DNA from 4 places in the Neorhizobium sp. NCHU2750 genome. Region 1 is predicted to be linked to each of the others. Evidence: predicted binding sites of a transcription regulator. Region 1 holds the regulator's gene; each other region holds the start of a gene.
The links. Region 1 encodes LexA, which represses DNA repair genes until DNA is damaged. Its sites were predicted from a motif close to TGTTCNNNNTGTGTTCNG; they were not measured.

Region 1 (3,095 bases):
TGTCCCAGGGGGCGAGAAACTGGCCCTTCTTGACGTTGATCGCCCGGCCCGTCTTGGCGGCGGCGACCAGCAGGTCCGTCTGGCGCGACAGGAAGGCCGGAATCTGCAGGATGTCGATCGTCGGCGCCACCAGGCCGCACTGTTCTTCCGTGTGGATGTCGCTCAGAACCGGGAAGCCGAATTCCTTCTTCAGGTCGGCAAAGATCTCCATCGCGTTCTCAAGCCCGATGCCGCGCTTGCCCGACAAGGATGTACGGTTCGCCTTGTCATAGGACGACTTGTAGACAAGCCCGATGCCGAGCTTGGCGCAGAGCTCCGTGAGGTTGCCGGCGATCATGAAGGCGTGATCGCGGCTCTCCATCTGGCAGGGGCCCGCAATCAGCGAAAGCTTGCCGGCATTGGAGAACACAACCTTGTTTGCGCCTTCTCCGACCGAAACCTCAGAATTGGGGGACACTGCCATTTTCATTCCTCGAAACCGAAAAACACGCCTTGGCCGGGCGACGGCGACACAAGCACGCGTCCATCCCGGCGGATGAATGCGACGTCATTAGCAGCAAGGGTGATCTCTGTCACGGCCAGATCGGCGGTGCGGAAGATCACCGCCTGCCCGCAAAGCTCAGCCCCATGCAGCTTGGCGGCAGGCCCGAATTCCTGATGCAGCTGATCTGCGTCCACCACCCGGACCCTGGCATTTTCGCCGGCAAACACCAGCCCGGCCTCCCCTTCCTGCGCAGAAACCGACAGGACGGATTGCAACAGCCTGGCGGAATCGCCGGGCACACCTGAGGAAAGCACGACTTCCTTCAGCCCGGTCACCGCATTGGCATGCACCCTCAGGGACCCCATGTCCTGCGGAAAGGAAACGACGCGCTGACAGGCAAAGGCGAAAAATTCGGACGCACCTTCGAGCGCCGCAAAAGCGAGGCGAAAGCGCCCCTCCCGCTCGTCTCCCTCCGGTGACTTAATGATGCGGGCAAATTCCAGCGGCTCGCCCGCCGAAACCCCACCTTCAACAAAACGCTGGTGATCATCGGAAGCGTCGTCACTAGCGACCACGATCGCCGACAGCCCCTGACGCCCACGCTTGCCGCGAAAGGCAATGTCTCGCTCGACAAACACATTGCCGCGCTTGGCAGCGGTGCCCGCCTTGCGCCGGTCCGCAAGCGCGATCGGCTCCAGATAGGTGCCGTCCTCAAGGAAGATACAGGCATTGGCCGTCCCGAACGGATGCACACCATCAGGCGCAACAGTAAAGCCCAGCCCCGACAGCCGCTCGCGCGCCTGGACCAGATTGCCGACCGGCAAAACGAGATGATCGATTTTCTTAGCAGTCACGCATGTCCCCCAGACTCTGATCCGCCGAAAATAAATTGGTCAGTCCGTCGGGGAGCGCAAGTAGCTTTCTGCCGAGAACGTTATCAGCCATCTCGGAAAGTTATCATATTTTCACGAAAATTTAGGGACTTGCGGAACACATATGGAACATATAGTGTTCGTTCTGCATTTGTTTCAAATCTGAAGGTGCATCAAAATGCTGACCCGGAAGCAACAGGAACTTCTTTTGTTCATTCATGAACGCATGAAGGAGTCCGGCGTTCCACCTTCTTTCGATGAAATGAAGGATGCACTCGATCTCGCATCGAAGTCGGGCATCCACCGCCTGATCACCGCTTTGGAAGAGCGCGGCTTCATCCGAAGGCTGCCGAACCGGGCCCGTGCGCTCGAAGTCATCAAGCTGCCGGAGGCCTATGTGCCGACGCTGCAGCCGAAGCGCGGATTTTCGCCGAGCGTCATCGAGGGCAGCCTCGGCAAGAAACCGCCGGCACCTGCCGCACCCGCGGCCCCGGCCAATGACAGCGCCTCGGCGAGCGTCCCCGTGATGGGCCGCATCGCCGCCGGCGTGCCGATCTCGGCCATCCAGAACAACACCCACGACATTTCCGTTCCGGTCGAAATGCTCGGCGCCGGTGAGCATTATGCGCTCGAGGTCAAGGGCGATTCGATGATCGAGGCCGGCATCCTCGATGGCGATACCGTCATCATCCGCAACGGCAGCACCGCCAATCCCGGCGATATCATCGTTGCCCTTGTCGATGACGAGGAAGCAACGCTGAAGCGTTTCCGCCGCAAGGGTGGATCGATCGCGCTTGAAGCTGCTAATCCCGCCTATGAAACCCGCATCTTCCCGCCTGACCGGGTCAAGGTGCAGGGCAAGCTGGTCGGCCTCATTCGCCGCTATCATTGAAATCAGCAGGATCGGCAAAGCCTTGCTGGTCCTGAAAATCGCCTCCCGCGCCCATGGCGGAAACGTCGACGGACAGGTCGTCTTCGATTGAACTGTTTTGTGAAGGCCTGACCAGCCATGGCGGTAGCGACGCATCATAGATGCCGCGATGCCAGTCATATTGGCGATGAACGGTCCATGGCCGGGCAGAGGCGCTCATTGCCGTTTCGATGATCCATTCGTCGGCGATCGGCGACCCGGCAAAGTCGATCTCGACCGCACCCGTATTGCGTAACGTCCTGCCGCTGAGCAATGGCGTCCCCGAGCGGCACTCGTCGAACCGAGCGCGCGGCGCAACGACGAGCCCCGCGACATCACAGGCCACACCGGTGAAGCGGCTATCCTCGATGACGACGACGATGACACCATCCGGAGACATGATCGCACACCAAGCTTTCGGCTGACATTCGAAGCGGTCCGCGCTCGTGACCTCCATGCGATCCCGCGCACGCTCGATGACGGCTTTCGGCAGGCGGGCAGCGCCAGTTTTCGCCCTGTTCTGCGAAAGGCCTTTGGGGACCTCCTTCGGCATATCCTTATCGCGCCACTCGTCGCGAATGATCGGCGCTTCCGGGTCGGGCAGCCGTCGTGCGCGGCGCCATTGTCCATAGATGAAATCCGGCACCTTCGCCCGGTTGACCGCAATACCGCCCTCCCTGCGAAGTCCCACCAGCGTGCCGTCTTCGGCAATCAGCAGGCTGGACGGCGGTTCCGGCCATGGCTGCAGGAAGAGCCAGAGGGCGACCGCAATCAGCGGCAGGCCGAGATATCTGAGCCGGGTGCGCAACAGCGTCAGAAGCAGCAGGCC
Region 2 (3,095 bases), 2.1 Mb from region 1:
CCATCGGCCCGGCACTGATCTCGCTCAACGGCTACGCGCCGACATCCGGTGCCGTCACCGTCGGCCTGCGCGCCGAGGACCTGCGCCTCGTTTCCGGTGGCGAAGGCATGCCGTTTGCCGTCGAATATGTCGAGGAACTTGGTTCCCAGCGCCTTGCCCACGGCCTTGTCGGGGATCAGGCGATGACGATCGCGCTTTCCGGCGAAGCAGCTATTTCCGACCGGATGCAGATAGCCATCGATCCCGCAAAACTGCATTTCTTCGATGCCGCGACCGGCAAACGCCTTGGCGCCCAGGTGCCGGCACATGCAAGCGTTGAAGAGGCGCAGCCGGTCGCCTGACATGCACTGATGTGATCGGCCGATTGGGTCGATTGACAATCGACGGCCGGGATTATTCCCGGCCGCATTGCTTTCGGGCGGGCGCCATCCTAAATCAGGCGGGCTCGAATGGGGCAGATACGTTCTCGGGGACAGAATTCATGGTGCATGTTCGCAAGGTCGCAATCCAGATGGACCACATTTCCGGCATCAATATTGCCGGCGATTCCACCTTCGCAATGACCCTCGAGGCTCAATCGCGCGGCTACGAACTCTTTCATTATACGCCCGACCGCCTGACCATGCGCGACGGCAAGATTTTCGCGGCTGTCGAGCCGCTCGTCGTGCGCGACATCAAGGGCGATCACTTCACCCTTGGCGAAAAGACCCGCATGGATCTCTCGCAGATGGACGTCGTGCTGCTGCGCCAGGATCCGCCCTTCGACATGGGCTACATTACCTCGACCCATCTTCTCGAACGGATTCATCCGAAGACGCTCGTCGTCAACGATCCGGCCTGGGTGCGCAACTCGCCGGAAAAGATCTTCGTCACGGAATTCGCCGATCTGATGCCGGCAACCCTGATCTCCCGCGACGTCAACGAGATCGCCGCCTTCCGCCAGGAAATGGGCGACATCATTCTGAAGCCGCTCTATGGCAATGGCGGCGCCGGCGTCTTCCATTCCACCCGCGACGATCGCAACTTCACCTCGCTTCTGGAAATGTTCGGCCAGATGTATCGCGGCGAGCCCTATATCGCCCAGGCCTATCTGCCGGCGGTGCGCAAGGGCGACAAGCGCATTCTGCTTGTCGACGGCGAGCCGGTCGGCGCGATCAACCGTGTTCCGGCCGAAACCGACAGCCGCTCCAACATGCATGTCGGCGGCCGCGCCGAGCCGACCGAGCTGACCACCCGCGAAAAGGAAATCTGCGCCCGCATCGGGCCCGCCCTGCGCGAGCGCGGCTTCATCTTCGTCGGCATCGACGTGATCGGCGACTACATGACCGAGATCAACGTCACGTCGCCGACCGGCATCCGCGAAGTCAGGAAATTCGGCGGCGCCGATGTCGCAAGCCTGATGTGGGATGCCATCGAGGCAAAGCTGAAGTAATTCAGTTGCCTTGCGAAGACTGAAAGAAAAGCGCCTTCGGGCGCTTTTTGCATTTTTGTTCGATTTTTGTTCTTGTTTAAATTCGAGCGCTGTGTCAGCTTATGGTTGTGCTGGCGCGAGGTGTGACACCTTTGTCCCCGGCATCATGGCGGGGGCAGGGCACATGGTTTCACGGGTCAGCACGGTCGCATTTCAGGGCATAGACGGGGTGCCGGTGGATGTTCAGGTCATGGTTGGCCCCGGCAAGGTCGGCATGCAGATCGTCGGCCTGCCGGACAAGGCGGTGGCCGAAAGCCGCGAGCGGGTTCAGGCGGCACTGCATGCGTCGGGCCTGGCTGTGCCGCACAAGAAGGTGACGGTCAATCTGGCGCCGGCAGACCTCCCCAAGGAGGGCTCGCATTTCGACCTTGCCATCGCGCTTGGCCTGATGGCGGCGCTGGGCGCCATTCCCGGCGATGCCGTTGCCGATCATGTCGTCATCGGCGAACTCAATCTCGACGGGACGCTGGCAGCAGTCGCCGGCGCGCTTCCGGCGGCCATCAGTGCCAATGCCTTGGGAAAGGGCCTGATCTGCCCGGCAGACAGCGGCCCGGAGGCGGCATGGGCGGGGCCGGGTGTCGATATTATCGCGCCGCGCAGCCTGATCGCACTCGCCAACCATTTTCGTGGCACCCAGGTCATCTCCCGCCCGCAGCCCGCCATCCGTGCCCTTCCGGCCAACCTGCCCGATCTTGCCGAGATCAAGGGGCAGGAGAGCGCCAAGCGGGCACTGGAGGTTGCCGCCGCCGGTGGCCATAACCTGCTTTTCGTCGGCCCGCCCGGTTCGGGAAAATCCATGCTGGCGGCAAGGCTGCCCTCCATCCTGCCGCCTCTCTCCGCCGCCGAACTGCTCGAAGTGTCGATGATCCATTCGATCGCCGGCCAATTGTCCGGCGGCAAGCTTTCCGATCGCAGGCCCTATCGCACGCCCCATCACTCGGCGACCATGGCCGCTCTCGTCGGTGGGGGCCTCAGGGCAAGGCCGGGCGAGGCGTCGCTTGCCCATCACGGCGTGCTGTTCCTCGATGAGTTTCCGGAATTTTCGCCACAGGTTCTGGATGCGCTGCGCCAGCCGCTGGAAACCGGCGAATGCGTCATCGCGCGTGCCAATCACCGCGTGTCCTATCCGGCAAGCATCCAGCTCGTCGCGGCGATGAACCCGTGCCGTTGTGGCATGGCGGGAGAGCCCGGTTACACCTGCGCCCGCGGTCCCCGCTGTGCCTCCGACTATCAGGCCCGCATCTCGGCCCCCCTGATGGATCGTATCGATATTCGCATCGATGTTCCTTCTGTCGCGGCTTCGGACCTCATCCGGCCGGCGCCGGCGGAAAGCAGCGCGGACGTGGCAAAGCGGGTTCTGGCAGCGCGGGAGATGCAGCGGGATCGGTATATGACTGCCGGCCTGCAGGGTGTTCTGACCAATGCACGCTGCTCGACGGCACTGATCGAGAAGGTGGCGGAACCCGATCCCTCCGGCCTGCAATTGTTGCGAGATGCGGCGGAAAAGTTGAAATTCTCCGCCCGCGGCTATCACCGGGTTCTCAAGGTGGCGAGAACCCTTGCCGATCTCGATGGCAAGCCGACCGTCGGCCGTATCCATCTCGCCGAGGCGATTTCATACCGT
Region 3 (3,095 bases), 2.0 Mb from region 1:
TTTCGAGCTGCAGCATCAGAATATCGCCGGCTGCCATGGCCGTCACCGTCTTCACCGCCTCGTCCGGTGTCAGCGTGCCGTTTGCGCCCGGTACAACGGCGATCATGTTCTCGCCATTGCCGCCCACCAATACCAGTGCGGTACCGGTCGGCTCGCTGGCCTTCAGTACGGACGTGAGATCGGCTCCCGCCCCCTCAAGCAAGTCCAATGCCGGGGCGGCAAATGTATCATTGCCGACTGCGCCCGCCATTCTGACGGCACTTCCGGCGCGACGCGCGGCAAGCGCCTGGTTTGCCCCTTTTCCGCCTGCCGCCGTGGCAAAGCTCGAGCCTGCGACCGTCTCGCCGGGCCTCGGCAGTTCGGCCGTGTTGGCGATGAGATCCATGTTGATGGAGCCGAAGACGGTGATCATGCTATGCCTGCCGCTGATGACTGAAGTGCCGGCGACACTGCCCGAGGAGATCACTCCTCGTCAACTACCCTCAGTCGCAGCAGGCCGGTGCGGCTTTCAACCGATTTCTGTGCCGCAACCTCGGCCGAGCTTTCAGCGGTGGCAGGTGTTTCCAGCTCCAGCGACGTGATCCGGTTGCCCCGGCGGGTCAGTTTGTCCGTCGAGGTGAGGATCTGCTCCACATCCTTCTCGGCGGCGAGGAAATGCGACTGCAGCTTCCGGGTCCGGTCTTCCAGCCGCCCGAGATCTTCCATCAGTAACCCCACTTCGCCCTGGATCAGATGCGCCTGTTCGCGCATCCGCTGGTCGCGCAATACCGCCTGGATCACCTGGATCGACAGAAGCAGCAGCGATGGCGAAACGATCACCACGCGCGCCCGCTGGGCCCTCTGCACCACGGCATCGAAATGCTCGTGGATTTCGGCAAAGATCGATTCCGACGGCACGAACAGCAGAACCGTATCCTGCGTTTCGCCGGCGATCAGATATTTCTCCGCCACATCCTTGATATGGACCTCCATGTCCCGGCGGAACTGCTGGCCTGCAGCGCGCCGCGCATCCGGCGAGGCTGCCTCGCGAAACGCCGTCCAGGCCTCCAGCGGGAACTTGGCATCAATGATAAGCGGCGGCGCACCATTCGGCATCCGGATCACGCAATCCGGCCGCGTCCCGTTGGAAAGCGGCGACTGGAAGGAATAGGCACCCTGTGGCAATCCATCCGCGACGATCGTCTCCATGCGGCCCTGGCCGAAGGCGCCGCGCGTCTGCTTGTTCGACAATATCGCCTGCAGCCCGACGACATCCTTGGCGAGTGTCTGGATATTGTTCTGCGCCGCATCGATCACCGCCAGCCGTTCCTGCAGCTTGCGCAGGTTCTCATGCGTCGATTTGGTCTGTTCGGTAATCGTCGAGCCCAGCCGGTGGCTCATTCCGTCGAGCCGCTGGTTGACGGAATGATTGAGCTCGGCCTGGCGGGTGCTGATCGTCTCCGCCATCGCTGCGACACGGCCATGCATCTCGCCCTGCATGCGGACCAGTTCCGCCAGCCGCGCTTCGGCATCCGCCGTTCTCTGGGCCATCTCTTCGCGATGTCTGCCGGAGCGGAGCATGAGCACGACAGCGACCAGAATAACGAGCGCAGCCCCGACCAGCAGGATTGGCATCGCGCCTGTTTCAGCGGAGAGAAATTGGGCCAGATCAGTTTTCATGGGGGCACACTAGCAGATCATTGCGACTTTGAAAGATCAAAACGTGAACATTTGCGGGCGGCTTCGCGTAATGCCCTGTTCCCTCAGGGCAAAAGATGCGCTATGGCGTCCGCATGACCATCAAGCCTCTTATCATTCTCCCCGATCCGCTGCTCCGTCAGGTTTCCGCGCCGATCGAGACCGTCGATACCGAATTGCTCAAGCTTGCCGACGACATGCTGGAGACGATGTATGATGCGCCGGGCATCGGCCTTGCCGCGATCCAGATCGGCGTACCCCGCCGCATGCTCGTCATCGACGTATCGCGCGATGACGAGGAAAAGCGGCCGCAGGTCTTCATCAATCCAGAAATCGTCAAATCCTCGGATGAGCGTTCCGTCTATGAGGAAGGCTGCCTGTCGATCCCGGAATATTACGCCGAGGTCGAGCGGCCGGCGACGATCGGCGTGAAATATGTCGGGCGCGACGGCAAGGAACATATTGCGGAGGCCGATGGCCTTCTCGCCACCTGCCTGCAGCACGAGATCGACCACCTGAACGGCGTCCTCTTCATCGACCATATCTCGCGTCTGAAGCGGGAGATGGTGATCAAGAAGTTCACCAAGGCCGCCAAGGGCAAGGCTATCTGAGGCCTGCTGCGGCTCAAGAAACGAAAGGCGCGTCTTTGAGAGGCGCGAAAGGCACCATGTCTCTTCGCATCATCTTCATGGGCACGCCGGATTTCTCCGTGCCGACGCTGCAGGGCCTGAAAGAGGCCGGTCATGAGATCGTCGCGGTCTATAGCCAGCCGCCGCGTCCGGCCGGCCGCCGCGGGCTCGATCTCACCAAGTCGCCGGTGCATCAGGCAGCGGAAGTTCTCGGCATTCCGGTCCTCACGCCGTTGAACTTCAAGGCGGAAGAGGATCGCGAGGCTTTTCGTGCGTTCAAGGCCGATGTTGCGGTCGTCGTGGCCTATGGTCTGCTCTTGCCGGTGGCGATCCTCGAGGGCACGCGGCTTGGCTGCTATAACGGCCACGCCTCGCTTCTGCCGCGCTGGCGCGGCGCGGCTCCCATCCAGCGGGCAATCATGGCGGGCGACCAAAAGACCGGCATGATCGTGATGAAGATGGAAAAGGGTCTCGATACCGGCCCGATGGCACTCACCAGCGAAGTCAAGATCGGCGCTCAGATGACAGCCGGCGAACTGCACGACAAGCTCATGATGGTTGGCGCCCGCGCCATGGTCGAGGCGATGGCCAGGCTCGAGGCCAGCGACCTGCCGCTGACGCCGCAGCCGGAGGAGGGCGTGCTCTACGCTGCCAAGATCGACAAGGCGGAGACGCGTATCGATTTCTCAAAGACCGCTTCCGAGGTTCACAATCACATTCGCGGCCTCTCGCCCTTCCCCGGCGCCTGGTTCGAGGCCGAAATCAACGGCAAGCCGGAGCGCATCAAGG
Region 4 (3,095 bases), 710 kb from region 1:
AAGCCCTATATCATGGCGCCGGGCAACAATGGCGGCTCCGATTGGGGCTCGCTTTCGGTGGACGTCCGCCGCGGGGTAATCGTCGCCAACTACAATATCTTCACCAGCTACATGCAGCTGATCCCGCGCGCCGAGGATGATGCCATGGGCGTCTACTATATCGGCGACCCGCGCTCCAAGATGCCGCGTCCGGGCTTCAATCGTCCGGCTGCCGACCAGCCCTATGGCATCAGCCCCAACCAGGGTTGGCAGATGCCGACAGGCCTTCTGTGCACCCAGCCTCCCTATGGCGGCATACGCGCAATCGACCTGAAGACCGGCAAGACCCTGTGGGACAAGCCCTTCGGCACGGCAGAGCGCAACGGACCGTTCGGGATCGCCTCGCATCTGCCGCTGGAAATCGGTACGCCCAACAATGGCGGCACCCTGACCACGGCAACCGGCCTGATCTTTGCCGGCGCGACGACCGACGATCATCTGCGTGCCATGGATCTCGCCTCGGGCAAGACGCTCTGGCAGGCGGAACTTCCGGCTGGCGGCCAGGCGGCACCGATGACCTATGAGCAAGGCGGCAAGCAGTATGTGGTGATCATGGCCGGCGGCCATCACAGCATGCTGACGCCGGCAGGCGACGAACTCATCGCCTATGCACTGCCCTGATAAATGATGACTTGCAGCCCCGCCCTTATGGGCGGGGCTGCATTTTCTCTTCGTACCCATGCCGAAATCGACACCTCGCCTCAACGATTTCAATTGCATGGCCACATTCATTTCCTCACCCCAAAAACCCGTGCCTACAATCATGCCGTTCCGCTTCGGCTACACCGGTCTGCATTGCCGGCGAGGCGGAGCCGGTGATCCGGAAAAACGCCCTTATGCAAGCGGGACGCCGGGGGCCGCGCAGAAAATGGTCTGCCTCTCCTTGAAGAAAGGGGACGTGCGTGTGTCGCACACATACCGGGTCAGTGCCGCTACAGCATCGGCCCGAAAATCGGAATCGATTTTCGGAAAGCCTGATGCGTAGATCAAATGAGATAGAGCGTCCTTTATGCGTCCATTCGGACGCACAGCGCTCTAGGCATCAAACCCGCCGCAGACGGACCGGAGTTGCGCGGAAAAACACACCGAACGGGACACGCCGTGTGTCACTTTATAAAAAATTCATTCGAGACACCCGACGTGTCCCGGCCGAAATTCTGGAATGCCGAAATTTCAAAATCGCCAAAGGCACCAAGGGAGGACTCTATCCTTCGAAGCCGCAGCGTTAACCCCTGATTCACTATCGGGGCGAGGATATGACGCAAAATTCGTTCTCATTTTGTTCCAATGTTGACTCTTGTACAAAAAGAGAACAAATTAAAAACATAACGAACACGGGAGACAACGATGACTGACCTTCTTCGTGATATTGCCGCCTTCGCATCGATCGCAACCTTCGTCGCAAGCCTATCGATGATCATGCTCGTCATGTAGCAGACTTGGCCGGTGGATAATCCCCTTCGCCGGCCCGACCGAAAGCCGTTGACCACCGCAATCTTGACTGGACTTGCGGGGCAGGGCGCCCGAAAATGAACCGACTTGAATCATTGGTGGTGGCGCATAGACATGGCAGAACAGGCAAATACGGGATCGGCGGACGAAAATCTCGGGGCAACCCCGCAATTCGTTCATCTGCGCCTGCATTCCGCCTATTCTCTGCTGGAAGGCGCGCTTCCCCTCAAGAAGGTTCTGGGAAAGGCCGTTGCGGACAATCAGCCCGCGATTGCCATCACCGATACCAACAATCTCTTCGTCGCGCTCGAATTCGCCCAGAAGTCGATCTATGACGGATTGCAGCCGATCATCGGTTGCCAGCTGTCGATCGACATGCAGGATCAGGGCGACGAGCGAAGGGCAAACCAGCAGCTCGCCAAGCTGCCGGCCATCGTTGTTCTTGCGGCGACCGCCGATGGCTATGAGCGGCTGGTCGATCTCGTCAGCCGTGCCTATCTCGGTGGCGAGGGATCGAGCGAAACCCATATCTGCGCCTCCTGGCTGGACGAGGCCGGCACCGATGGGCTGATCGCGCTGACGGGGGCCGCATCCGGGCCGGTCGACAGGGCGATGAGGGACGGTCATGCCGAACTCGCGCTTGCCCGTCTCGAACGGCTGAAAGGTCTCTTCGGCGACCGGCTCTATCTCGAACTGCAGCGCCATGGCGGCTATGACCGCCGGCACGAGCAGCGCATGGTCGATCTCGCCTATACGCATGACGTGCCGCTGGTTGCCACCAACGAGGCCTTCTTCCCCACCAAGGCCGATTATGATGCCCATGATGCGCTGATGGCCGTCGCCCATGGCGCGATCGTCTCCGACGACAGCCGTTTCCGCCTGACGCCGGACCATTACCTGAAAAGCCGCGCCGAGATGGCGAAGCTGTTTGCCGACCTGCCCGAGGCGCTTGAAAACACTGTCGAGATCGCGCAGCGTTGCTCCTTCATCTTGAAGACCCGCGCCCCCATCCTGCCGCGTTTCACCGGCGTCAGTGACCATCCGGAAGAGGACGAGCGCAAGGAGGCGGCCGAATTGCGCCGCCAGGCGGTCGAGGGCCTCGACATGCGGCTTCAGGCCCTCGGCATGGCGGCAGGCTTCGAGGAAAAGGATTACCGCGAGCGCCTCGAATTCGAGCTGTCGATCATCGAGCGGATGAAGTTTCCCGGGTACTTCCTCATCGTTGCGGACTTCATCAAATGGGCCAAGCAGCACAATATTCCGGTCGGGCCGGGGCGCGGTTCGGGTGCGGGTTCTCTCGTCGCCTATGCGCTGACGATCACCGACGTCGATCCGCTGCGCTTCTCGCTTCTGTTCGAACGCTTCCTCAATCCCGAACGCGTCTCGATGCCCGATTTCGACATCGACTTCTGCCAGGATCGCCGTGAAGAGGTGATCCGCTACGTGCAGCGCAAATATGGCCGCGAGCAGGTGGCGCAGATCATCACCTTCGGTTCGCTGCAGGCGCGCGCTGCCCTTCGCGACGTCGGCCGCGTGCTCGAAATGCCCTATGGCCAGGTCGACAAGATCTGCAAGATGGTGCCCAACAATCCGGCCAACCCGAC

Region 2: the regulator LexA is predicted to act here: its motif matches at 1,489-1,506, upstream of NCHU2750_RS20685 (YifB family Mg chelatase-like AAA ATPase).
Region 3: the regulator LexA is predicted to act here: its motif matches at 1,692-1,709, upstream of NCHU2750_RS00270 (DNA recombination protein RmuC).
Region 4: the regulator LexA is predicted to act here: its motif matches at 1,309-1,326, upstream of dnaE (DNA polymerase III subunit alpha).

Annotation. Positions count from the first base shown of each region.
Region 1 covers NZ_CP030827.1:2,051,955-2,055,049, forward strand. The annotation lists gene kdsA (3-deoxy-8-phosphooctulonate synthase) at 1-463, opposite strand, end outside; gene NCHU2750_RS10105 (VOC family protein) at 466-1,338, opposite strand; gene lexA (transcriptional repressor LexA) at 1,535-2,248, shown strand; gene NCHU2750_RS10115 (ComEC/Rec2 family competence protein) at 2,229-3,095, opposite strand, start outside.
Region 2 covers NZ_CP030827.1:4,293,058-4,296,152, forward strand. The annotation lists gene NCHU2750_RS20675 (sn-glycerol-3-phosphate import ATP-binding protein UgpC) at 1-341, shown strand, start outside; gene gshB (glutathione synthase) at 482-1,432, shown strand; gene NCHU2750_RS20685 (YifB family Mg chelatase-like AAA ATPase) at 1,596-3,095, shown strand, end outside.
Region 3 covers NZ_CP030827.1:53,995-57,089, forward strand. The annotation lists gene NCHU2750_RS00265 (ribokinase) at 1-412, opposite strand, end outside; gene NCHU2750_RS00270 (DNA recombination protein RmuC) at 463-1,659, opposite strand; gene def (peptide deformylase) at 1,773-2,288, shown strand; gene fmt (methionyl-tRNA formyltransferase) at 2,345-3,095, shown strand, end outside.
Region 4 covers NZ_CP030827.1:1,339,871-1,342,965, forward strand. The annotation lists gene NCHU2750_RS06525 (membrane-bound PQQ-dependent dehydrogenase, glucose/quinate/shikimate family) at 1-660, shown strand, start outside; gene dnaE (DNA polymerase III subunit alpha) at 1,606-3,095, shown strand, end outside.